Regions from separate parts of the Arthrobacter sp. YA7-1 genome, predicted to be linked through region 3. Evidence: riboswitches for the same ligand, from Rfam matches in the RefSeq annotation. Region 3 holds a riboswitch; each other region holds the start of a gene.
The links. A riboswitch is a leader RNA that binds a small molecule or an ion and turns the genes downstream of it on or off. The one in region 3 is predicted to bind thiamine pyrophosphate.
Positions count from the first base shown of each region.

Region 1: another riboswitch for thiamine pyrophosphate. It lies ahead of OIT41_RS18275 (ECF transporter S component); the one in region 3 lies ahead of thiC (phosphomethylpyrimidine synthase ThiC).
Region 2: another riboswitch for thiamine pyrophosphate. It lies ahead of thiO (glycine oxidase ThiO); the one in region 3 lies ahead of thiC (phosphomethylpyrimidine synthase ThiC).

Region 1 covers NZ_CP110114.1:3,910,698-3,916,095, forward strand. Annotated here, with positions in the region: gene OIT41_RS18265 (energy-coupling factor transporter transmembrane component T family protein) at 1-298, opposite strand, end outside; gene OIT41_RS18270 (ABC transporter ATP-binding protein) at 295-1,917, opposite strand; gene OIT41_RS18275 (ECF transporter S component) at 1,917-2,546, opposite strand; TPP riboswitch at 2,622-2,758, opposite strand; gene OIT41_RS18280 (NUDIX hydrolase) at 2,953-3,675, shown strand; gene OIT41_RS18285 (DUF4235 domain-containing protein) at 3,727-3,987, shown strand; partial or broken gene mnhG (monovalent cation/H(+) antiporter subunit G) at 4,122-4,502, opposite strand; gene OIT41_RS18295 (monovalent cation/H+ antiporter complex subunit F) at 4,492-4,770, opposite strand; gene OIT41_RS18300 (Na+/H+ antiporter subunit E) at 4,767-5,333, opposite strand; gene OIT41_RS18305 (Na+/H+ antiporter subunit D) at 5,330-5,398, opposite strand, start outside.
Region 2 covers NZ_CP110114.1:3,056,179-3,061,576, forward strand. Annotated here, with positions in the region: gene OIT41_RS14255 (4a-hydroxytetrahydrobiopterin dehydratase) at 1-294, opposite strand, end outside; gene OIT41_RS14260 (thiazole synthase) at 355-1,161, opposite strand; gene thiS (sulfur carrier protein ThiS) at 1,165-1,401, opposite strand; gene thiO (glycine oxidase ThiO) at 1,398-2,702, opposite strand; TPP riboswitch at 2,694-2,813, opposite strand; gene thiE (thiamine phosphate synthase) at 2,840-3,529, shown strand; gene OIT41_RS14280 (RNB domain-containing ribonuclease) at 3,567-5,081, shown strand; gene OIT41_RS14285 (DEAD/DEAH box helicase) at 5,370-5,398, shown strand, end outside.
Region 3 covers NZ_CP110114.1:2,671,541-2,676,938, forward strand. Annotated here, with positions in the region: gene OIT41_RS12550 (VOC family protein) at 1-708, opposite strand, end outside; gene OIT41_RS12555 (amidohydrolase family protein) at 786-1,880, opposite strand; TPP riboswitch at 1,974-2,081, shown strand; gene thiC (phosphomethylpyrimidine synthase ThiC) at 2,077-3,882, shown strand; gene OIT41_RS12565 (alpha/beta fold hydrolase) at 3,889-4,638, opposite strand; gene ffh (signal recognition particle protein) at 4,742-5,398, opposite strand, start outside.

The DNA.
Region 1 (5,398 bases), 1.2 Mb from region 3:
TTGACCAGATCCCGACGTCGAGCAGTGTCCTGCCGCTGCCAGCCGACAGGATCGCTGTGCTCCAGCCGCCCAGTATCGCCGCGATGATCAACGGCCAGCCGCGCTGCCAGAGCAAACGCACGGTAAGGCCCGCGAGCGGGAACAACGCCAGTTCGCCCAAGAGCGCCGTCGAAGCCGACACCAGGTCGATGGACAACGCCAGCACCAGGGTGATCAGGAAGACCGACACGAACTTGGCCAACGGATTGGCGCGTGTCAGGAGGGCATTGTTGCCGCGCAGTGTCAAGGCTTCCCTCATGCCGCACCTGCTTCCTGCCGGGCCCCGCCCCGGAGCGCAGGCTCGAGCCGCATCTCGGTGCCACCCAGGACGGAGCTGAATTCCCGATCGTGAGTCACCGACACAACGGAGGTTCCTGCATCGAGCAGTTCGGACAGGAACGAGGCAAGCTCAGCCCACGTGTTCGCGTCCTGGCCAAAGGTGGGCTCGTCCAGCACCAGGACCCGGGGGTGCGCGGCGAGCACCGTGGCCACGGACAGCCGGCGCTTTTCGCCCCCGGAGAGCGTGTACGGATTGGCGTCCACCAGATGCCGAAGGCGCAGACGCTCCAGCAATTCGTCCACCCGCTCCTCGCCGTGGCCAAGGTGCTTGGGGCCGAACATGAGCTCGTCGAGCACGCGGCCGGTGACAAACTGGTGCTCCGGCTCCTGGAAGACCGTCCCGATGCGCGAGATCAACTGCTGGGCCTTCCACTTGAACGGGTCCGTGCCGGCGCCGTCGCTGAGCCCGACGGCGGCAGTCACCGCGCCGGACACCGGCGCCAGCAGCCCCGCGAGGGTCAAGGCGAAGGTGGATTTTCCGGCGCCGTTGGGGCCCGTGATGGTCAGTGCCTGCCCGGCGAGCACCTCGGCGTCGAGACCGGACTGCACGGGAAGCGGCGGGATCGTCGTGAAACCCCGGCGCCGCGACCGTTCACGGGACACTGCGAGCTCCCGGGTGGCGAGGAGCAACTCCCCTCCCGACGCCCCGGAGCTCCCCGCCTCGAAGCCGGCCCCCGAGCCGGCCGCTGTACCCGAACGTGGCCGGGTGGCCGGGACGTACCCGGGCACCCAGACGCCCGCAGCAATGAGCATGTCCCTTGCCTGAACCAGCACCGTCTCGGGATCGCCGTCCAGGAGAACCGCCGGCGTCGAGCCCCCCGCAGAGGAAGAACTGCCAGGCTGGAGCACCACGATCCGGTCCACGAGGTCTTTCCAGACGGAGACCCGGTGCTCCACCACCACCAACGTGGCGCCGGTCTTGTCGAGGCAGCGGCCCACGGCGTCACGGACCTCCAGCACGCCGGCGGGGTCCAGGTTGGCGGTCGGCTCGTCCAGCAGGATCAATCCCGGCCGCATCGCCAGGATGCCGGCCAGCGCAAGGCGCTGTTTCTGCCCGCCGGAGAGGGCCGACGTCGGGTGGTCGAGCGCAAAGTTGCCGCTCGCGCTATTCCGCAGCCCGACGTCGTCGAGCGCTTCACCGACGCGCTTCCAGATCTCTTCCCGCGGCACGCAGAGGTTCTCGGCACCGAACGCGACGTCGTCGCCCAACCGGGAAAGCACCACCTGGGTTTCCGGGTCCTGCTGCATGAGTCCGGCACGGCCCCGCTGGGCCTTCGGCGACACGCCGTCCACCAGCAACGAGCCGGTCTCGTCGGCGTCGTCCCCTTCCTCGCCCAGCACACCGGCCAGTGCATGCAGGAGCGTCGACTTGCCCGCGCCCGAGGGGCCGAGCAGGAGCACGCGCTCGCCCGGGCGGATGTCCAGGTCGAGGGCATGGATGGCCTGCGTGGTGCGGCCGGCGTGCCGCCAGCCCCAGCCTTGGGCGGAAATGGCGGCGGGTCGCACCGCAGCAGGGGTGCCGGAATCAGGACTGGGCATCAGGAAAAGACGGGCTCCGAAGCGGCCTTGCGGGACGCGAACGCGCTCAGGACACCCGTCTTGGCCAGGCCGCGTGTCGCAACCCAGGACAAAGCTCCGGCAATAACGGCACCGGAAATGGTGCAGAACACGATGTACGCGAGCTTGTCGACGGGTTCGTAGGCGATGTTCCAGCCCCACGGCAGGAAGGAATCGTTGAGGCCGCAGAACAGGCCCGCGCCGGCACCGGCCAGCAGTGACACCGGCAGGTTGAACTTCTTGTACATGAAGGCCAGGAAGATGAGTTCCGCGCCGAGGCCCTGGAGCAGGCCCGAGATCAGCACCGTGGTGCCGTACTGCGAACCCATGATGAGCTCACTGGTGGCAGCCACCGTCTCGCAGAAAATCGCAGCACCGGGCTTGCGCACGATGAGCATGCCCAAGACTGCCGGAATCATCCACCCGCCGGCGATCAGGCCGCTCAGGGGCGGGTAGCCGGCGGACATAGGCGTGGCAACCAGAGCCATCTGGTCCCATGCCCAGAAGATCACGCCACCGGCGATGGAGATCAGCGCCGCCACGACAATGTCCACGACGCGCCAATTGTAGGCAGGCTTGGTGAGGCCCCGCTTTGCAGAAATACCAGTCATTTTGTCCTCCTGAGGAACAGGAGGGGAAAGTGTTTCCGGTTTCCTGCGGGCGGCTTCCGCCGCGCCGGTTCCGGACACTATGAGAACTCGACTCCCTTGCGCCGGTACTAGCCGGATCAGGTTCGAGGGTCTGCGGCTGTCCGCACTCTCAGCGCCCGTCCTCCGTGCCGCATTGCTGCGAGCCCGACGGCGGCGCTCCCCTGTCGTTATCAATCCGCCCTTTTGGGCGTGGTTCAGTTTACACCTTGACGGGGTTGCGGGCGCTGTGCCGGAACGCGAATCGGCGGATTCTGCTGGATCACTCGCGGGTTGGGCGCAGTCCTGCCCGGAATGACGCGGGCTGCCGCGGAAACTGGGAGAATGATCCAGCAGAATGTGACGCAGAAGCGCAGGCAAAGGAGCGGTCTTGGCAGGGATTGACGAAGCGAACAGCACGGCCGAACCGAGACTCGCCGCGAGCGTGATCCTGGTCCGCGACGCCGCGGTTCCGGAGGGCTTTCAAGATGCGGCGCGCGCTTTGGAAGTGTTCGTCCAGCACCGGGTGACCACGATGGACTTTGCCGCGGGAATGGTCGTTTTCCCCGGCGGGCGGGTGGACCAATCGGACAGCTCCGGCTGGGACTTCGCGGACGACGTCGTGGAGCGGCACGCTGCCGCGTGGCACCGGAGCAGCATCGCCGTCGAGCCCTCTTCCGCCCGCTTCAACGCCGGCCGCGTACTGGCGGCCGCACAGCGCGAGGTTTTCGAAGAGGCCGGGGTGAAGCTCGACGCCGCCACCCTCCGTCCGTGGGCCAACTGGGTCACCCCGGCAGACCAGCCCAAGCGCTTCGACACCTACTTCTACCTTGCCTGCCCGGTTTCCGGTGCCGAGCCAAGGCACCAGACCACGGAAGCGTCATCCTCCCTGTGGATGCCGGTCCGCGCAATCCTTGATGCCGAAGCCGCCGGAACGCTCAAGCTCATGCCGCCCACCTTGGCGCTGCTGGATGAGCTCCTCGCCCTCGGCACGATGGAAGCGGTGCTGGGGGAGAGCCGGGACATCGTTCCCGTGCGTCCAAAGCCGGGGGCCCTGCAGGAGTTCTTCCGGCTGAGGCACCAGCCGCCATCCGATGCTCCGGAACTGCCCTGAAGTGGGGTTAGGCTGGGGACGGTCCTGTTTCCTCCCGCAAGGAGTCCCGGAATGAACTTCTTCTTCAAACTGCTCGGTACCGGAGTAAGCATCGGCGCAGGCTTTGCCGGCACCAAGCTCGTCAACGCCCTGTGGGAAAAAACCACAGGCAACAAGCCACCCAAGGGCAACGACGACATGGAAGCGAGCCTGCGTTCCGCCCTGACCTTCGCCCTGATTTCCGCCGCTGTGAGCGCCGTCATCCAGGTTGTAGCGGGGCGGGGTACGAAGCGCGCCATCTCGCACTTCGAAAAGACACAGGACGTCGTCTAAGCGGACGGCCCGTCGTTAGCGCCCGCGCTCCCGCTATCCCGGGCGTCGCGGGCGTTGCCGCTCTCCCGGGCACTCCTCCCGTCGTCGCGCGTGCTCCCGGTGGGGCGCATTTCCGAAGCCGCTTCCTGGGCTTTCTCCGCTGCCCGTTGACCGGCTGCCCGCACCACCACAGCCTCGAGTTCGTCTATGCTCAGCAGCTCGGGGTGGAGGTGTTTGGTCCGGTAGCCTGCGCGGCCCACCATGTGTGCGGACACGGGCACGGTCAGCAGTTGGAAGATCCAGGCGACGGCCAGGATCGGCCACACCCACCATTCGCGCATCTGAAGCCCGATGGCCGCCAAGACAAGGAACAACCCGAGCACTTGGGGCTTGGTGGCTGCGTGCATGCGGCTCATCAGGTCCGGGAACCGCAACAGGCCGATTGCCGCGCCGAATGACATCAGCGCACCAACAATCAGCAGCACTGCCGTGACCACATCGATCACTGCGTCAACTCCGGTGGCATTAGGAGTCATTGACTTGTCCCCTTCGGTCGGCCACGAAGCGGGCCACCGTCACCGAGCCAACGAACCCGATCAGCGTCAGGGCGACGAGGAGCACAAGGTTGTTGAGGTGCCTGTTGACGGCCATGTCGATGGCCAGCGCTGCGCCCAATATGGCGAGCAGCACGTCCGAGGCGAGCACCCGGTCCAGCAGCGAAGGCCCGACGGCGATCCTGTAGATTGCGCCCGCCGCCGCGAGGCTAAGAATCACCGCCGTGACGATCAGCACGATGTCCTTCATGAGCCGGCTCCCCTCGTTGCAGGCCGGCCTTCGGCCTGGAGTGCGTCCATTTCGGCCCGGGTACCCATGATCCGGATCAGCGAGGCTTCGGTGTCCTGGACTTCCTTGCGCAGTTTGGCGGTGTCCACAACGTTGCGCACATTGAGCCCATGGATGTAGAGCGTGGACGTCGAGCGATCCACCTCCACCACCAAGGAACCCGGAATCAGCGAAATCACATGCCCTGTGGCCGTCACCATAAGGTCGGAACGGCTGCGCAGGGGAACAGCAACCACCGCGTTGGTTACCGAAGGACCCCGGAAGACCGCCAGGTACATGACCTGGAAGCTCGCGGCCACCACTTTACCGAGGAACACCACGACGAAAGGAATGGCCCGCAGCACGTTGAAACGCCCGCTGAGCTCCACAGGGGGCAAGTAGAAGACCCTGGCTACCACCACGGCGATCAGCGCACCGAACACCAGATTGCCGGGGCTGAAGTCCCGCCAGAGCGCACCCCAGACGACCACCAGCCAGACCAGCAGGGGCAACTCGGTGCGGAACGAGATCCGCTTGCGGCTCACTTTCCACCTCCCTGCGCTGGGATCGACGTATCCGGTCCAGCGATGTCCGGAACTTTCGCATTCCC
Region 2 (5,398 bases), 380 kb from region 3:
CTTGGCTGCCCGGCTGACGTTCATGGCTGCCCGGACATCGCGTTGGGTTACTTCGCTCCCGGCGTCGTGGGAGGTGTAGCGGATCGACACCCGGTTGTACCTCCAGTCCAGGTCCGGGTGGTGGTTCTGTTGCTCGGCGATCTGCCCGACGGCGGCAATCAGCTCGAGTGCCGCCGCCGACGTCGGGCATTTATAGACCGTGACGAGGCTGCCCAGGCGGTACCGCCAGTCCGGCAGATCCGCCAAGGCGTCGTCGATCGCGGACTTGGTGAGGATGTCATCCTTGCCGGCCATGGGGGGCTCCTTCGCTGACAGGGGATTCACACGAATCCGCCGACGGCCGGCAAAAACCCGCTAGAGAAACTCTGCCCGGCCTTCCATGGCCGATGACGCCAGCGCGTGTTCCCGGCGCGGGATGCGGCCCGCCTGCTTCGCCAGCCTACCGGCGATGACCGCGTGTTTGAAGGCCTCGCCCATCTGCACCGGGTTCTGCGCGCGGGTCACTGCGGTGGCCAGCAGCACGGCGTCGCAACCGAGCTCCATGGCCAGTGCGGCGTCGGACGCAGTGCCGATGCCGGCGTCGAGCACTACCGGCACGGAAGCCCGGGACACGATGAGCTCGATGTTGTGGGGATTCAGGATGCCCAAGCCGGTACCGATAGGCGCGCCCAACGGCATCACCGCCGTTGCTCCGAGGTTTTCCAGCCGAAGCGCCAGCACGGGGTCGTCGTTGGTGTAGGCGAAGACCTTGAAGCCGCGGTCCACCAGCTTCTCCGTTGCATCCACCAACTCCACGGCATCGGGCAGGAGCGTCTGCTCGTCGGCGATGACCTCCAGCTTGACCCAATCCGTTTCCAAGGCCTCCCGGGCAAGTTCGGCTGTCATGACAGCGTCCTTGGCGGTAAAGCAGCCGGCAGTGTTGGGCAGGACACGGATGCCGTGGTCCACGAGCAACTGGAACAGGGAACCTGTCTCCGTCGGTGAGTACCTCCGCATGGCAACGGTGGTGAGTTCGGTGCCGGAGGCCAACAGAGCTGCTCCCAGGCCGTCCAGGCTCGGGGCTCCGCCGGTTCCCATGATGAGGCGCGAACCGAACTCAACACCATCGATTACCAGGGCGTCGGTTCGGGTGCTTGCTGCGTGAGTGCTTGCTGTGGTCATGGTTCAGCCTCCCTGTACTGCGGTCACGATTTCGAGTTCGTCGCCCTCTGCGAGCGCGGTGGCAGCCCACTGGCTGCGCGGCACCACTTCGGAATTGCGTGCGACGGCGACGCCGATCTTGCGTCCGTCGGCCGCCTGGCCGCTGGGGTCCACAACCCGTCCGGTGATGTGGCTGACGAGTGTGGTCACGGACGCGCCGTCGCTCAGTGTGTGGTCTGCGCCGTTCAATTTGATGTTCATGCGTGGTCCTTCGGAAGGAGATGTGGGGTGTCGGCCGACGGGCCGCCTGTGGATGCCCTTGCTGCAGACAGCGGGCGGGAGAAGCGGTCCGGGCGGAATTTGTTCCACCGCGGATCGACGGTGCCATCCATGAGTCCGACGCAGATTTTCGCCGCTGCCGGGGTGAGGAGCACGCCGTGCCGGAAGAAGCCGCTGGCCACGATGAGGCCGGGCACGGTTCCTTCGCGACCTTCGACACGGCCCAACAGCGGTGCGTTGTCCGGTGTGCCAGGGCGGGCACGGGCGGTCGCTTCGAGGAGTTCCAGTTCGGCGACAGCCGGAACCAGTACCTGGGCGTCGCGGAGCAATTGGTACACGCCGCCTGCTGACACCGGGTTGGCTCCTCCCCCGGACGCCGACAAACCGTCTTCGCGTTGCGTTGCGCCGATCACCACGGTCCCGTCGTCGCGGGGAACGATATACACGGGCACTCCGCGCACCATCCCACGGACGGTGGCGGTGACAAGGGGCTGCAGATGCTCCGGGACGCGCAACCGCAGTATGTCGCCGTACACGGGACGCAATGGCAGCGACAATCCATCCGGCAGGCCGTTCAAGCGGGCAGCATCAAGTCCGTTGGCTACTACTGTTTCCGTGGCGAGAACTTTGGCGCCCGAGCCGAGCACCGTCCCGACGACGCGCCCGTCCTCCCACAGGAGGCCCGCCGCAGTGTCGTGGACCGCAAACCCGTCTCCTGCCTCCGCGATCCAGCTCGAATCGCCGGGCTGGTGGTTTGCCAAGGCGGCGAGAATCGCGGCCGAGAGCCGGCGCGGATCCACTTGGTGATCGCCCGGGATATCGAAAGCACAGGAAATCTGCGGGCTCAAGAGCGGCTCGCGCTCCCGCGCCTCGCGCAACGGAACGGATTCCACCACCAGGCCATGGGCGAGCTGGACGTCCCGAAGGTCGGCGAGCGCCCGGCGGTCCGCGGCGTCCGCACCGACGGCGAGAGTCGGCGTCGTGCGGTAACCCGTGCCGCGCCCGGCGCTTGAGCCGGTCACATTGCGTTCGAAGCCCGGCCACAACGCCGATGATTCGAGCATGAGCTCCAGGAGGTCCTCTTCCTGGTAGTGCAATTCGCTGACGGGCGCCAGCATTCCCGCTGCCGCGAACGTAGCGCCGCTGGCCGGTGCGGGATCGATGAGGGCAACCGAACGGCCGGATCTGCGGGCTTCCCCCGCGATGCCGAGGCCAATGACACCGCCCCCGATCACCGCGACATCCGCGTGGAGGGGCCCGTTCCGGGTGTTTGCTTCTTCCATGGAGTCCTTCCCTACGCCGGTACTAGCCGGATCAGGTCAAGCGGTCGGCGCTGAAGCCCTCTCAGCCGCGCGGCGATTGTGACCGCCGCCGCGGCTCCCGCGGTACCAGCCCAGTTTAGAGGAACTACTCTGTTTCCATGACCCAGCACGATGTCCACACCACCGCCCGCCTGTACCTCTGCACCGACGCCCGCAAGCAACAGGGTGATTTTGAGCAATTTGTCGATGCCGCATTCGAGGGCGGCGTGGACATCATCCAGCTGCGTGACAAGACGATTGAAGCCGCCGAGGAACTGGAACTCCTGGAGATCCTGCAATCCGTGGCGCACCGTCACGGCCGTCTCTGGGCAGTCAACGACCGGGCGGACGTCGCTTCCCTCTCGGGTGCACCGGTGTTCCATATCGGCCAAAAGGACATTCCGCTGCGCTCGGCCCGGAAGCTGCTCCACGACCCCACCATCATCGGCCTCTCCACGCACACGCCGGAACAGATCGACGCGGCCATCGCCGCGTCCCCCGGCCGCAGCGGCCTGGACTACTTCTGCGTCGGGCCGGTGTGGGCCACCCCTACCAAGCCGGGACGCTCCGCCGTCGGGCTCGATCTGGTGAAGTACGCCGCCAGCGCGGTGAAGCAGGCAGACGCTGAGACAGTCGGCGGCGTGGTGCTCCCCTGGTTCGCGATCGGGGGCATCGATCTGGGCAACGTCGAAGAGGTAGTGGAGGCCGGTGCAAGCCGCATCGTAGTGGTCCGCGCCATCACCGAGGCAGAGGATCCGACGGCGGCAGCCCAGGCACTCCTGGCCGCCCTTGACGCTGCGGCGGCCTAGCGAGACGCCGAAAGATTTTGGAGTTACCCTGACTTTCGTGTCACATCAGCGGATAGCCCCGAATGTCAGTGAAACGTCGAATCAGCTCGCGGAAGCACTGGCGGCGCTTCGGACTGAACTCGAGCTGCCTGCAGGCTATCCCGCTGAAGCGCTGCGCGACGCCGAAGCGGCGGTTTCCGGACACACCCTGCCGGTGCAGGACCTCACGGACGTTCCGTTCATCACGATCGACCCGGCCTCTTCCACGGATCTCGATCAGGCGCTCTTCATCGACCGGTCCGGCGATGGTTACAGGGTCCTCTACGCCATCTCCGATGTGCCCTCCTTCGTGCCCCCGGGAGGAGCGCTCGACGCCGAAACCCGCCACCGCGGGCAAACGTACTATGCCCCGGACGGCCGCATACCGCTGCACCCCGAGATCATCAGCGAGCACGCCGGAAGCCTGTTGGCCGGCCAGACGTGCGGCGCGTTCGTGTGGGACTTCGAACTCGACGCCGAAGCGGAGTTCCGCACCGTCTCTGTGAGTCGGGCAAGCGTACGCAGCCGCGCCAAGCTCGACTACAAAGGCGTGCAGGCGGAGATCGATTCCGGCGCGGCCGATCCCGTCCTCCAGCTCCTCAAGGAGGTCGGACTCAAGCGGGTGGAACTCGAACGCCGCCGCGGCGGAGCCAGCCTGAACATGCCTGAGCAGGAAATCGTGCAGCTGCCCGACGGCGAGGGCTACAGGATCGTCGCAGCTCCCTCGCTGCCGGTGGAGGACTGGAACGCCCAGATTTCGCTCATGACCGGGATGGCAGCCGCCCAGCTGATGCTCGACGGCAAAGTGGGAATCCTACGGACCATGCCCGCCCCCGATGAGCGTTCGTTGCTCCATTTCAAACGGCAAACCGGGGCGCTTGGCAAACCTTGGACCGAAGGGACCAGCTATGGCGAGTACCTGCGGAGCCTCGATGCCAAGGACCCCCGGCAACTGGCCATCCTCCATTCAGCGGGACTGCTTTTCCGTGGTGCCGGTTACACGCCTTTCGACGGCGAGGTCCCGGACAGCGTGATGCAGTCCGCCATCGGGGCACCCTATGCCCACACCACCGCTCCGTTGCGCCGCCTGGTCGATCGATTTGTCCTGGTCATCTGCGAGGCGCTCAGCAATGGAACCGAGATACCAGCATGGGCCCGGGACGCTTTGCCGAGCCTGCCCGAGATCATGGCGTCATCCGACCAGCTGGCCGCGAAAATGGAGCACCTGGCCCTGGACACGGTGGAGGCAGCGCTCCTTGTCAACCACATCGGACAGGAATTCGACGCCGTGGTGATTTCCGGATCGAAGCCCGCCAAAAACAACGGAAACGGCAACGGGAACAGCCACAACGGCAACAACGGAAACGGCAACGGGAACGGAGCCCAGCACGGCCCCTACGGTGTCGTGCAGATCGCCGAGCCCGCGGTCACCGCTCGTTGCGATGGCGAAATGGAGTCCGGAACGAAGGTCCGCGTGAAACTGCTTCACGCGGACATTGCCACCCGCCAAATCACCTTCGAGCTCCTCCCGTAGCGCACTTCGTTCGCGGGCCCGGGACCGCGATCCGGGGTTTATTGTCCCCAGACGCTAGACTGTGTAAGTAGTAATGGATGCCCGGTCGTTGATTCAGTTCATTTTTTGACATCAACAAGCCCGCCCCTACGCGATCTTGAGATACACCAGCTGGTCCCCAGTGCCAGTATTTAGATAGCCCGCGATCGGCTTCCACTGGATTTGCTTGCGCCCATCCGTGCTCCGGAACGGCCCTGCCACAACCGTTGAGCACGCAGCGCAGCCCAAATGAATAAGGAAAACTCCACTGTGAGTGAATTGCACACCCATGAAGTTCT
Region 3 (5,398 bases):
CTTGCGCGGACCTGCGCCGCGGCTGTTCCAGACGTTCATGGCCATGTGGTGGTGGTAGCCCCCGGCGGAGACGAACAGTGCCTGCCCGTGCCAGCCGGCCGTCTGCTCGAAGCCCAAGGTGTCGACGTAGAAGTCATGGGCGGTCTTGACGTCCCCCACTTGGAGGTGGACATGCCCGACGCCGGCGCCCGCCTCATGCTGGCCGGCCACCGCCGTTTCGCTCAGGTACTGCTGGAGGTAGCGCTGCGGCGGGAGCGGCAGGCTGTCCATGACGACCGAACCGCCGTTCCACTCCCAGCCTTCGCGGGGCTTGTCGTAGTAGAGCTCGATTCCGTTGCCCTCGGGGTCTGTGAAGTAGAAGGCCTCGCTGACCAGGTGGTCTGCGCTGCCGACAAAGGCGTGGGGCTCGTACTGCGCTGCGGAGGCAACAGTTGCGGCGAGCGAGGACTGGTCCGCGAAGAGCAGAGCCGTGTGGAAGAGTCCGGCCTCTCCGCGGCCAGGGATCTGGAGCCCGGGGGCGGGAGCGAGGTGCACCAACGGCTTGCCGAGCCGGCCGAAGTAGAGTCCGCCGTCTTGCTCGGCGACGATGTCCAGGCCGAGCGCCCGTTGGTAGTAGTCGCCCATGAGCTTCATGTCCCCCACTTTGAGCATGACGGTGCCCATGGCGAGTTCGGCAGGAAGGAGATCCTGGCTGGAGGTGATGGTCATGTGTAACTCCCGGCTTTTGTGGCGCCGCCCTTCGGCAACCTCTATACATCTAAATTACTTGAAGCTTCAATTTATTCCTAATGCCCGGCACTTCCGGAAAGGTGTCCCCGCAACACGGTGCATTGCGGCTTCAGCACCGCCTCAAGGGACGCGCGGGGATCGTTTGCGTAGAGCACGACGTCGGCACTGGCGCCTTCGCTGATGCCGTCGGCACCCAGCCACTCGCGGGCGGACCAGCAGGCGGCGTCGAGCGCGGCGGCCGGCGGCAGGCCCGCCTGGTGCAGTTCCAGGATCTCCTCGCCGATCCGGCCGTGCTTGATGACGCTGCCGGCGTCGGTTCCGGCATATACCCGCACTCCGGCGTCGAACGCCTCGAGGACCCGCTCATGCCGACGCTCCCAGAGCGCGATCATGTGGGCGGCGTAACGGGGGAACTTCGCTTCCGCCTGCTTCGCGATGTCCGGGAACGTCGCAATGTTGATGAGGGTGGGGACGATCGGTACGCCTTGGTCCAGCAGCCGGGGAATATGGTGCGGGAGGAGACCAGTCGCGTGCTCGATACAGTCGATGCCGGCGTCGAGCATGTCGTCGATCGTCCCTTCGGCGAAGCAATGGGCGGTCACCCGGGCCCCCTCGTCGTGCGCCGCCGCGACGGCGTCCTTGACGATGGCCGCCGGAAAAGACGGGCCGAGATCCCCGGCGGAGCGGTCGATCCAGTCCCCGACGATCTTGACCCAGCCGTCTCCGGACCGTGCCTGCTTGCGCACCGCCTCCACCAGATCCTCCGGTTCGACTTCCTCGGCCAGGCCGGGAAGGTACCGCCGATGCCTCGCGATGTGCCTGCCTGCCCGGATGATCCTCGGCATGTCCGTCCGGCGCTGCAGCCAGCGTGTGTCACTCGCGGTACCGGCGTCGCGGATCAAGAGTGTCCCGGCATTCCGGTCCGCCGTCGCCTGCAAGCGGGCAGTCTCCTCGTCGACGGCTCCGCCCTTGCCCAAGCCAACATGGCAATGCGCGTCGACCAAGCCGGGCACCACCCATCCGTCCAGCACGACGTCCGGCTTCGCGAGGGGTCGGACAAAGGTCAGCCGTCCGTCGACCGACCAGAGGCCGCGCAGATCCTCGTCCGGCCCGCTGAGGACGGCGCCGCTGAATTCGATGATTTCCGCCATGATTCCACCCTAGACTCAGGCGCCGTCGCCGGGGCAGTGACGTCTGTCCTTGGTCACATCTGTCTCAAGGACTCCCGGCTGTGGTAGCTTCGTCTACGACCACACGGGGGCCCTTGCAAGGGCTGAGATCGGGCTGACGCAGCCTGCGACCGTTGAACCTGTCCGGGTAATGCCGGCGAAGGAAGTGAGTAATCCTTTGAGCACCAAAGAAACACAGCTGAGCCCTACCCAAAACGAATCGGCTCAAGAAGTGACCCAGTCCCTCAAGTCGCATTCCCTCGTGTTCCTGGAAGACACTGAGACGGGAATCCGGGTTCCGGTCACGGAAATCGCCCTGGAGCCATCCCCCAACGGCGAGGCCAACGCGCCTTTCCAGGTGTACCGCACCGCGGGGCCGGGAAGTGATCCCGTGGTTGGCCTCGAGCCGTTCCGCAGCGAGTGGATCGAAGCCCGCGGCGACACCGAGGCCTACAGCGGCCGCGAACGGAACCTGCTCGACGACGGCAAGTCTGCCGTGCGCCGCGGCGCCGCCTCCGCGGAGTGGAAGGGCGCACAGCCGGTGCCCCGCCGCGCCGTCGAGGGCAAGACCGTCACGCAGATGCATTACGCCAAGCAGGGCATCGTGACGCCCGAAATGCAGTTCGTCGCGCTTCGCGAGAACTGCGATGTGGAACTGGTCCGCAGTGAAGTCGCCGCCGGCCGGGCCATCATCCCCAACAACATCAACCACCCCGAATCCGAACCGATGATCATCGGCAAGGCGTTCCTGGTGAAGATCAATGCCAACATCGGCAACTCGGCCGTCACCAGCTCCATCGCCGAAGAAGTGGACAAGTTGCAGTGGGCCACCCAATGGGGCGCCGACACCGTCATGGACCTGTCCACGGGCGACGACATCCACACCACCCGCGAATGGATCATCCGCAACTCCCCCGTGCCGATCGGCACCGTGCCGATTTACCAGGCCCTTGAGAAGGTCAATGGTGAAGCCAACAAGCTCACCTGGGAGATCTTCCGCGACACCGTCATTGAACAGTGCGAGCAGGGCGTCGACTACATGACCATCCACGCCGGCGTGTTGCTGCGCTACGTGCCGCTGACGGCGAACCGCGTGACTGGCATCGTTTCCCGCGGCGGTTCCATCATGGCGGGCTGGTGCCTGGCGCACCACGAGGAAAACTTCCTCTACACGCATTTCGACGAACTCTGCGAAATCTTTGCCAAGTACGATGTCGCGTTCTCGCTCGGCGACGGCTTGCGTCCGGGAGCGACGGCGGACGCCAACGACGCCGCGCAGTTCGCCGAGCTTGACACGCTCGCAGAGCTCACGAAGCGGGCGTGGAAGTACGACGTGCAGGTCATGGTGGAAGGCCCCGGCCACATCCCGTTCCACCTCGTCCGCGAGAACGTCGAGCGGCAGCAGGAGTTGTGCGACGGCGCACCGTTCTACACCCTCGGCCCGCTCGTGACCGACGTTGCCCCGGGCTACGACCACATCACCTCGGCCATCGGCGCCACGGAGATCGCGCGCTACGGAACCGCGATGCTCTGCTACGTCACCCCGAAGGAACACCTGGGCCTGCCGAACAAGGACGACGTCAAGACCGGCGTGATCACGTACAAAATCGCCGCCCACGCCGCTGACCTTGCGAAGGGACACCCCGGCGCCCATGAACGCGACGATGCCCTGTCCAAGGCCCGCTTCGAGTTCCGCTGGCGTGACCAGTTTGCGCTGTCATTGGATCCGGTCACGGCCGAATCGTTCCACGACGAGACTCTCCCGGCGGAACCGGCCAAGACGGCGCATTTCTGCTCCATGTGCGGACCGAAATTCTGCTCCATGCGCATCAGCCAGGACATCCGCGACGAATACGGCTCGGCGGATTCCCAGGCGGCCATCGCGGAGATGTACAGCGGTATGCGGGAAAAGAGCGAGGAATTCCTGGCATCCGGCGGCAAGGTCTACTTGCCCGAGCTCGAGGTTCCCGCAGGAAAACGTTGAGTGACGTCAGGAAGCCTGCGCTGATCCGGCGCGGCTGACATCCGCGATGAAGGACCGGATCATCCGGTCTCCTTCAACTGAATCATGAGGCCGGTGTCCTCCAGCCGCAACGCGGTGGAGGGCGCCGGTTTCCTGCAAGTAGCCGGCGATCTCTTCGTACAGGGGCTCCCAACCACCTGTCAGGACAAGCGTGGGGACTCCCGGCACGATGTGCAGGGGCGCTTCCCACGGCGCTGCCTGGAGCCGCAACCGCCGGGCGGTACGCCGGGCCTCGGGGGTGCTGAGAACCGCCGCCTCCGAGGAAAACGCGCGGCGGACGAATTCGCGCTGGTAATCGTCATCGCTGAGTTCGTGCCGGACCCGGAACAACGGCTCCATGAGTGCCCGGTAAGCCGCGGTGGCCGGCAATTCGGCCGTCAATGAGAGACAAGCCGGTTCCACGAGCACGAGCGACCGGACCAGGTCCGGCCGTTCCACTGCGGCCAACATCGCGGAAATCGCGCCTTGGGAATGCGCCACGACGTGGCCGCCGCGCGCCGGCCCGGGGGCTGACGCGGCCTCCCGCGCTCCAAGGCACTCGAGGATGATGTCCACATCGGCGGCAACGTCGGATTCCAAAGGCTCGGCCTGCGCATCGAAGCCGTGGCGTTTCAGGAAGAGCGCATCGTACTGCAGCGCCATGCCATGTTGTTTCGGCCACGCGGCAGCGCCGAATGTGCCTGCTCCATGGACGAACACAACGCGCTGCTTTTGCATTCCCCCAGCCTATGGCACGGGGCCGACAACCCAACTAACTGGCATTTGTTGTCGTTCCGAGCCCTCAAAACGACATGTATTGCCAGTCAGTTGGGTGGGACGGCTACTTGCCGCCGAGGAACTTGTCGAAGCCCTTGGGCAGGTTGAGCTGCGAGGGGTCGAAGTCGCCGGAAGGCTGACCGAATGCCGCGCCGGTGCGAACGGCCTTCGCCCGCTTGTTCTCGGCGTCGCGCAGTTCCTGGGCAGCCTTGGCGGGGTTTCCGGAACGGGCCTTCTTCTTGGGCGCGTTCTTGCCCGCCTTGCGGGAACCGCCACCGAGGCCGGGTATGCCGGGCATCCCTGGCATGCCGCCGCCCTGGGCCAGCTTCTTCATCATCTTCTGGGCCTGGGCGAAACGCTCCAGGAGGCCGTTGACCTCGGAGACGTGCACACCGGAACCACGGGCGATGCGGGCGCGGCGGGAACCGTTGATGATCTTCGGAGCCAAGCGCTCGTGCGGGGTCATGGAGCGGACAATGGCCTCCACGCGATCGATTTCCCGCTCATCGAACTGCTCCAGCTGCTGGCGGATGTTCTGCGCACCCGGCATCATCATGAGCATTTTCTTCATGGAGCCCATGTTGCGGATCTGCTGCATCTGGGCGAGGAAGTCGTCCAGCGTGAAGTCTTCCTGGTCGGCGAACTTCTTCGCCATCCGGGCAGCCTCGTCCTTGTCCCAGTTCTTCTCGGCCTGCTCGATCAGGGTAAGAACGTCACCCAT